DNA from 4 places in the Macrococcus bovicus genome. Region 1 is predicted to be linked to each of the others. Evidence: riboswitches for the same ligand, from Rfam matches in the RefSeq annotation. Region 1 holds a riboswitch; each other region holds the start of a gene.
The links. A riboswitch is a leader RNA that binds a small molecule or an ion and turns the genes downstream of it on or off. The one in region 1 is predicted to bind S-adenosylmethionine.
Positions count from the first base shown of each region.

Region 2: linked by a shared signal. The riboswitch ahead of QSV55_RS00750 (aminotransferase class I/II-fold pyridoxal phosphate-dependent enzyme) and the one ahead of QSV55_RS10235 (M20 family metallopeptidase) in region 1 are both predicted to bind S-adenosylmethionine.
Region 3: linked by a shared signal. The riboswitch ahead of QSV55_RS02500 (MetQ/NlpA family ABC transporter substrate-binding protein) and the one ahead of QSV55_RS10235 (M20 family metallopeptidase) in region 1 are both predicted to bind S-adenosylmethionine.
Region 4: linked by a shared signal. The riboswitch ahead of QSV55_RS02660 (methionine ABC transporter ATP-binding protein) and the one ahead of QSV55_RS10235 (M20 family metallopeptidase) in region 1 are both predicted to bind S-adenosylmethionine.

Region 1 is NZ_CP128470.1:1,870,993-1,873,196, forward strand. Features, by position in the region: gene QSV55_RS10235 (M20 family metallopeptidase) at 1-898, opposite strand, end outside; SAM riboswitch class I at 965-1,061, opposite strand; gene QSV55_RS10240 (sensor histidine kinase) at 1,105-2,204, opposite strand, start outside.
Region 2 is NZ_CP128470.1:66,270-68,473, reverse strand. Features, by position in the region: gene QSV55_RS00750 (aminotransferase class I/II-fold pyridoxal phosphate-dependent enzyme) at 99-1,256, opposite strand; SAM riboswitch class I at 1,325-1,430, opposite strand; gene QSV55_RS00745 (TetR/AcrR family transcriptional regulator) at 1,640-2,179, shown strand; gene QSV55_RS00740 (MFS transporter) at 2,202-2,204, shown strand, end outside.
Region 3 is NZ_CP128470.1:396,694-398,897, forward strand. Features, by position in the region: gene rarD (EamA family transporter RarD) at 1-510, opposite strand, end outside; SAM riboswitch class I at 643-745, shown strand; gene QSV55_RS02500 (MetQ/NlpA family ABC transporter substrate-binding protein) at 818-1,636, shown strand; gene QSV55_RS02505 (FAD-dependent oxidoreductase) at 1,770-2,204, shown strand, end outside.
Region 4 is NZ_CP128470.1:426,620-428,823, forward strand. Features, by position in the region: gene QSV55_RS02655 (TetR/AcrR family transcriptional regulator) at 7-552, opposite strand; SAM riboswitch class I at 674-778, shown strand; gene QSV55_RS02660 (methionine ABC transporter ATP-binding protein) at 848-1,861, shown strand; gene QSV55_RS02665 (methionine ABC transporter permease) at 1,851-2,204, shown strand, end outside.

The DNA.
Region 1 (2,204 bases):
TCGCATGGCGTTCAAATAAATCATCGAGACGGTCATTCAAGATGAATTCATCGACACCATTCTGAATACGGTTCAGTTTAGCCGTTCCGCCTGCCATGCGAGCAGCACCGTGTGCGATTTCTTCTACTTTATCAGTCAGACTATTCAGCTGTTTGCGTGATAAGGCCCGGGTATAGAGCCGAGCTTTCGTGTAATCCGGGATGATGTTCGCACTTGCACCGCCATCCAGAATAACACCATGAACCTTATCACGTGGTTTGATATGCTGTCTCAGCTGAGCGATACCGTTGAAGAAACTGATCATCATATCGAGCGCATTGATGCCGTTGAACGCACTTTCAGAAGCATGTGCACTCTTACCGAAGAATTCCACTTCAAAGACATCAACTGCGAGTGTAGGGACGGTGCGGTATGATTCATGTCCCGGATGAATCATCAGTGCGACATCACTATCGTCAAAGAGTCCCGCTTTGACATAGCTTGCCTTCGCGCTACCATTGACGCCCCCTTCTTCTGCAGGTGATCCGAATACTTTGATAGTACCCCCTATCTCATCAATCACTGTCTGCAGACTAAGGGCAGCAAGCACACTACTTGTCCCGATAATATTATGGCCACATGCATGACCGAGTTCCGGCAATGCATCGTATTCCGCGAGAAAAGCAATAGTAGGACCTGGTTTTTCACTCTTGTATGTCGCAATGAAACCTGTCGCATGACCTGCAATATCCCGTTCCAGTTGAAAATCATTGTCCTGAAGAAGATTGGATAATTCCGCTGATGCGAAGAACTCTTCATTGCCGAGTTCAGGTCTTGCATGTATTGCATGACTCAGTTCAATTATACTTTCTTTATGCTGATTAATATATTCTAAAATACGCTTTTCATATTGTTCCATCAAAAGACTCCTTTATTTCCGTACACTTAACAAAAGAGACATTCCACGATAAGGAATGTCTCTGCAATCTTATCTGTCAGCTATGCTGGAGGACTTAGCACCTTGCCAAACGGTAGGTTGCTGGATGTCATCGGGCCTATCCCTCGATCCTTCTTGATAAGTATGGAATTATTTAATGATTACTATATAATTTTCTGATTGTTTCGTCAATCATTTAATTCGCGTGGCAGCCTGATCTGGAATTTTGTTCCTGCTATTGAGCTATGGACGCTGATCTGTCCTTGATGATTTTCAACAATCTGCTTAGCAACGGCGAGGCCGAGACCTGAACCTTCGTTATTAGTAGTCGTATTGGTCCCTCTATAATAACGATTGAAAATATAAGGAAGCTCTTCTTGCGGGATACCTTTACCATTGTCGCCGATTTCGATGACAATGTCAGGGTCATCAGCGAATGAATTGATCCACACTTCGATATCCTCATTATAAGTGAAGGCATTAGACACGATATTCATCAGCACCCGATTCATCCGCTCTTTATCAAGTTTAACAGTCTGGTTCAGCCGGTTGACCGCATACAGGTTCGGATGATCGAAGGAATCAATAAACTGCTGAATATATTCACCTACATTGACCGTTTCTTTATTAAACTCAAGATGATGGTTCTTCAGCTGGTAGGTCATATTCAGGTCTTTTAACAGCGAATCGATATAAAGCGCCTTGTCTTCAATAATTTCAGCAAACTTCTTACGGTCCTCGCAACTGATTTCAAGATCACTGTTCAAGAGTTTACTGTAGCCATAGATCGAACTGAGCGGCGTCTTAAAGTCATGCGTGATACCTGACACCCATTCATCACGGAGCGTTGAAATGCGATTCTGGTAAGTCCGGTCATTATCCAGCTTCTCTGTCAATTCGCGGATGGATTCATCTACAGACGTATACATCCGGTATTTTCTACGCATGCGGTCCCGTCTATAGATATGATGATTATCAGGGACGCGGTAGATGCCTCTGCTCAACTGACTCAGCCAGTCAACAAAATGAATAAGCGGCCGTGCAAAATTCCGGCTCACATAATAGGCAAGTGCCAATATCAGCCCGAAGATAAGCGATGAATAAATGAGATACCAGAGCAGGAAATTTAAAGCAAAGGCCATGAGATCTTTATCCATAAAAATGCCGTTCTCTGCCAGAATAATTCGTTTGTCCCGGGCGTTCTGATTTTCTGCTACAAATAAGTAATAGTCATCATCATGCATTGTTTCCTGCAGCACATACTTATTGAAATTATCATTATTCAGAT
Region 2 (2,204 bases), 280 kb from region 1:
CCCACCTCATTTATGAGTCCATTGTATAAGGGAACATATGTTCGTGTAAAGTAGTATGAAGTCCTTTTCTTCAAAAAAATAATTAACTTGAGACTCCGTTATTGATAGAGGCCTGCTGTTTCCTTGAGCCTGATGAGCAACTCTTCTATCTCCTCGTCACTGATTGCAAGTGAGATCCGAATATAATCATCACCGTTTGAACCGAATGGTAGCCCCGGTGTCGTCAGGATGGACTGTGTTTTCAGCAGATAATCGACGTATTCTTCACTTTTATAGCCGGGCGGGATTCTAAGCCACAGGAAGATGCCGCCCTGCATCGGTTCAAACGGGATGCCTGCCTCAGTGAGAAAGTCTGTAACTTGATCTCTACGCTTTCTGAAAATCGCGTTCTGTGTCTCTAAAAAAGGTTCCCCTAATTTCAGTGCACTGACCGCCGCTTCCTGAACGACCCCCCACATCCCTACTTGTGTATGATCCTGATAATAATTGAGGGCACCGATGATATCTTTATTGCCGACAGCAAAACCTATCCGTACACCTGACATATTGAAACCTTTGGAGAGTGAATAAATCTCGACTGCTACGTCCTTCGCGCCTGGCGACTGCAGAATGCTCGGATTTTTAGCATCAAAGCCGAATGCCGCATAGGCGAAGTCGTGGACAATCTTTGTCTGCGTCCCTCTGAAACGCCGGACGACAGCATCGAACCCTGCACGAGTCGCAACTGCCCCTGTCGGGTTGCTCGGATAATTAAGGTAGATGAGACGTGTATCTGCTAATACGGCAGAATCAAGGGCATCAAAGTCCGGCCAGTAATGGTTGGCGGGCTGGAGCGGCAGTTCATAGGCCGTGCCACGGGCCAGCTTCACACCAGCAAGATAATCAGTGTAACCCGGGTTCGGCAGCAGAACGCCTTCACCCGGTTCAATCACACAAAGCGGCAAGTTGACCAGCCCGTTTTTCGTCCCGTAAAGAATACAGATCTCCTCATCTTTATCCAGCTCAACCCCATAAGTATCTAAATAGAATTTCTGGATGGCTTCTTTCAACGCTTCCTTACCACGGAAAACACCATATTTATTATTCGCAGGCTCCTGTACTGCGGACTGAATCGTCTCGAGTACTTCTGCCGGAACTTTCTGATCGGGTATACCGACCGCTGTGTTGATAAGCGGTTTGCTGCCGATATCGAGCTTTCTGCCCATCGTCTTGCCAAAATAACTTTCTGGTATAGAATCAAGTAATTTAGAACGCATTTCCTCTCCCCTTCTTCTTCAATCGAAATAAAAAACGTCATTACTTCGCAGCAATGACGTCAGAAAATCACTTATCTGCCAAGCTGTCGCTTGATGGATTTAGCACAGTACTCTCAGATGAGCCTGCTGCTGAGATTTCACAGGGCCAGTTCCCTCCATCTCTCTGGATAAGACATATTTAAATGATTGTTATCAATATAGTATTAAACAGTGACGTTGTCAAACAGATTTCGTGCGAGCTGCACTGGACGCTTTATCGATCAAATGGCTCATGCATTCTGCTGTTATTTTTTAATTTTCAGTTGTGCAAATTGAAGATAAGCATTATAATCTTGAAAGTAAACGGAAAACTCTCCGTTTAATTTCCAGTAAAGGACTTAATGATGAGACAGGATGCACAGGATAACTATAACAGCATAAAAACAACTGCCGCTGCACTTTTTGAAATGTATGGGGTGGAACAGGTCAGTATGAACCAGATTGCGCAAACACTCCAGATTGGTGCGGGTACCTTATATCGTCATTTCAAGGATAAGGGCGTGCTATGCTTCAGCTTACTGGAGGAGGACTTTGATCATCTCTTTACATCTTTTGATCATATTCAATCTTCTGATAAGGATAAACGCGAACAATTAAGCGAGATGCTGACATTGATGCTCGAATTCAAACGCGACAATGAAGACCTTCTGCTTTGCATTGAAAAGCACGAAATGCGCTCCCTCTTTAAAGAGACAGACTATTATAAGACACTCTATCAGTATTTTGAGACTATTTTCGCTTCACATGACCAACCTCAGTTCAAGACAGACATGCTGCTCAATGCGTTGACTACAAGAAGCTATCAATATCAGACGCATTTCCGCCATGTTGACCTTGATACTTTCAAGTCCAATTTGATGGCATTATTTTATCCATATTCCTAATTTCTACGAAAGGTTGACACAATTG
Region 3 (2,204 bases), 610 kb from region 1:
CAGGAGACCGTAAATTGCGAAAGAAGCAGCAAGCAGCACAGAAATATAAGGAAATACACCGAGCGATAACGTCATATAGAATACACCGGCCGCAGCAAGTGCGATAGCAAGCCATTCCACTTTAGTGAAACGTTCCTTCATGAAGAAAAGACCGAGCAGAATACTCATCAAAGGATTGATGTAATAACCAAGACTCGCCTGCATCACATGGTCATTCGAGACCGCCCAGATAAAGAGCCCCCAGTTCATAGCGATGACAACGGCCGCAATGAATAGACTGAGTGCCTGTTTCGGTTCGCCGAACAGGCTTTTTGTCTGAATCTTGAGTTCAGATGTCTTACCGAGAAAGAAGACGAGAAGTATCATAAAGACTAGGGACCAGATGATGCGATGCGCTAGAATTTCATAAGACTGGATACCGTCGATTAGTTTCCAGTATAAAGGTAGTACGCCCCACATGACATAACTGCCTGCAGCGTAGAGAATTCCTTTTTGTTCTTCAGACATAATTTCACCTCCTTGCTATCATACCAGAAGAAGTCTGGATGTTTTCTGAAAAAGTTTGTTAGTCAAGAAATTTTTGATTGGTCAGTTATTGACGAATGTCGATACAATTGCTATGATTTTAACAACTTAATAAAACTCTTATCAAGAGTGGTGGAGGGATGTGCCCGATGAAACCCGGCAACCAGTCAGTTTGACATGGTGCTAATTCACATAAAGCGATTGCTTTAGAAGATGAGAGAAAGCGGATACTTTCTCTATTTTTTATGGAGAAAGTATTTTTTTTATTAAAAAATTTGAGGAGGATTCTATGATGAAAAAAGGTTTAGGAATTTTAAGTGCATTCTTATTATCAGTGACGCTTACAGCATGCGGTTCAGCGGATGAAAAAGAGAACGATAAGAAAATCGTAGTCGCGGCATCACCTACCCCGCACGGAGAAGTGGTCAAACATGCAGCTGAGGCGATGAAGAAAAAAGGTTACGACGTTGAAGTTAAAATCGTCAATGATTACAAAGTGCCTAATAAATTACTCGATGAAGGTGATGTAGACGCCAACTTATTCCAGCATGTTCCATATCTTAATGCAGAAAAGAAGACCCATCATTATAAAATTGAGGAAGTCGGCAAAGTATTCACGACACCGATGGGAGTCTATAGTAAAAAATATAAGAATCTAGCTGAAATCCCGGACGGTGCAGAAATCTTTGTCTCCAGTAATCCGGCTGAAGAAGGCCGTTTCCTCTCTTTCTTCGTCAATGAAGGGGTCATCAAGCTGAAGGATGGCGTGAAGATAGAAGATGCCAAATTTACGGATATCGTTGAGAATAAGAAGAATCTTAAATTCAATAATAAGCAGAGTGCAGAATTTCTGCCGAAGACTTATAAGAACGGAGAAGGTGCGGCAGTCATTATGAACTCCAACTATGCAATCGATAATGGTATTATTCCTCATAAAGATGCGATTGCACTTGAGGATAAATCATCCCCGTTCGCGAACATCCTGGCTGTACAGGAAGGGCATAAGGATGATAAAAAGTTTCAGGAGCTGATTAAAGTCCTGCAGTCAGAAGATATGAAAGCTTATATTAACAAGGAATTCGGCAAAGATGTCGTCCCTTATGAGAAGTAAAAAGTGTAAGAGGTTACATCCATAACACCGACTGTCAAAGGTAGGTGTTATTTTTATGTAAATAGCGTGAACAGTGTATTTTTTATCCAGCAGAGGGTATAGCAGAGGGAATGACATTTGGGGAGGTTATATAATGAAAAGAGAGAATATTTCTTATTGGACTGAGTCGGCGAAAGTGACTGATTTTCCTGCACTGGAACAGGATATCAGAACTGAAGTGCTTGTCATCGGGGGAGGGATCGCAGGTATTCTTGCCGCTTACCGTTTAGCTGAAGCGGGTCAAGATGTCACGCTTGTTGAAGGCCGTAAACTGGTGCAGGAGACGACAGCTAATACAACGGCTAAGATTACTGCGCAGCATCACCTCATGTACCAGGAGATTCTGAAGTCTCAAGGAGAAGATAAAGCAAAAGCTTTTTATCAGTCGCAAGTGGATGGGATCAAGGCTATTGAAGATTTAGTTCAGAAACATGCTATAGACTGCGATTTCGAGAAAATGTCCAGTACGCAGGTGACAGATGGCCGCAACGAAAAAGCTATACGCGATGAATATGAGGCTTATCAGACG
Region 4 (2,204 bases), 640 kb from region 1:
AATAAATTAACGATTTGTCTTGAGAATGTTACGATAGACGATATCTGCTATCTTCTCCGGGGGCTCGACGCAATAATTCTGCAGCCAGAAATAAATAATTCCAAACTGGCCACCTAACGTGTAATTGACAAAATGCTCAGGATCCTGAAGGTGATGATCCATAATGATGTGCATGTAGTTTTCCTTCAGAACCCCCATAAATTTTTGTGTGAAGTTCTGAGCCGGATGAACTGTCATCAATGTACGAAAAAAACTCTGATTCTCATAGATATATGAGAACAAATGATTCAAATAAAGGCGTGATGAAGTACGTAGAGTATCAGAATCCGTCTTTATGGCTTCTGCAAACTGACTGCCGATTAAGTTGAGTTCTGATAGATGCTGTTCAATCATATTATCCAGCAAGTCATATTTATCAAGATAGTATGTATAAAAAGTGGAGCGGTTGATATGCGCTTCTTCGCAGATCATTTTAATAGTAATTTCACGAAAACGATGTTGTTCCAGTAGTTTTAAAAACTGTTCTTGTATCAGCGTTTGTTTGTCTGTCATAAGTACCTACTTCTTATCTCTATTATAGTCACTTATTTTATCATAGATTCAAGATTGCGAAAATTAAAAAAAGAAGTTGACACTTTATTCATGTCCATGTACTATGAGTATAACTTCATAAAACTTATCAAGAGAGATCGAGGGATATGGCCCGATGACATCTCAGCAGCGGACTCAGAAATGAGCACTGTGCTAATTCCATCAAGCTTAGCTTGGCAGATAAAAGGACGTTTAAGACTTTTTAGCTTCTGGCTAAAAGGTCTTTTTTTTGATTTTTAAGGAGGCTACCATGGCAATTATTGAAATTGATGAAGTATCAAAACAGTTTCAGACGAAGAAAGGAACAGTGACGGCACTGCAAGATGTGACACTGAATATAGAGAGAGGACAGATATTCGGCATTGTGGGTTATTCAGGCGCCGGTAAGTCCACTCTGATCCGGTTGATCAACAAGCTCGAAAAACCGACGAGCGGTCGCATCATAGTAGATGGTGAAAACATCACTACCTTAAAACCCCAGCTGCTCAGAAAAAGACGGCAGAATATCGGCATGATTTTTCAGCAGTTCAACCTTTTTAAGGCAAAGACAGTCGCAGATAATATTAAATATCCACTGAAGCTGACCAAAAAGTATTCACAAGCAGAACTGGATCAGCGCGTCGATGAATTACTTCAGTTTGTCGGTTTGTCAGATAAGAAACATGATTATCCGGCTCAGCTGTCAGGTGGCCAGAAGCAACGTATCGGTATCGCCCGTGCGCTTGCAACGAATCCGGAAATTCTGCTTTGTGATGAAGCGACGTCTGCTCTGGACCCCGAAACAACGGATGAAATCCTGCGTCTTCTGAAACGTATCAATCAGGAACTGAACATCACCATCGTACTCATTACGCACGAAATGGAAGTCGTCAAGACAATCTGCGATGAAGTGGCGGTCATGGAACAAGGGCGTATTGTAGAACAGAACAAAGTCTTTGACCTATTCACGAATCCCGTGCATCCGACGACGAAACGTTTTGTCCATTCTGTGCTGAATGACCATGTGCCAAAAGGTGTAGAACCCTCACGGAAGTTATATCGATTCATCTTCAATCATCAGCAGATACTGGAACCCGTGCTGAGCCAGATTGGCCGCAAGTATGAAGTCGATTTTAATATTTTGTATGGCAGTATAACTGAGTTGACCGATCGTTTATTCGGTAATTTACTGATAGAGGCGGTCGGCTCAGATTACAAGGTCCAGTTTGCCCTGCTGGAGCTGAAGCAATATGGTATTGAAATCAAGGAGGTTGATGGCTTTGCAAGCTGATTTATCTGAATTTTATCCGATTATTCTGCAGGAACTCATTCATACATTGATTATGGTCGGTATTACATTGGTGCTCGCAGCAATGATAGGTATTCCGCTCGGGATATTGCTCTATGCAACAGGACGGGGCCATGTCCTTGAGAATCGTTCAGTGAATATGGCGTTAAACTTTGTGATCAACACCATCAGACCGATTCCATTCATTATATTTCTGGTTGCATTGATACCTGTTACACGTTTCTTGGTGGGCACATCTATTGGCATCTGGGCAGCTATTTTCCCGATGACGCTCGCGGCTTCACTGTCCATCGCCCGGGTTGTTGAGAATAACATCATCTCGGTT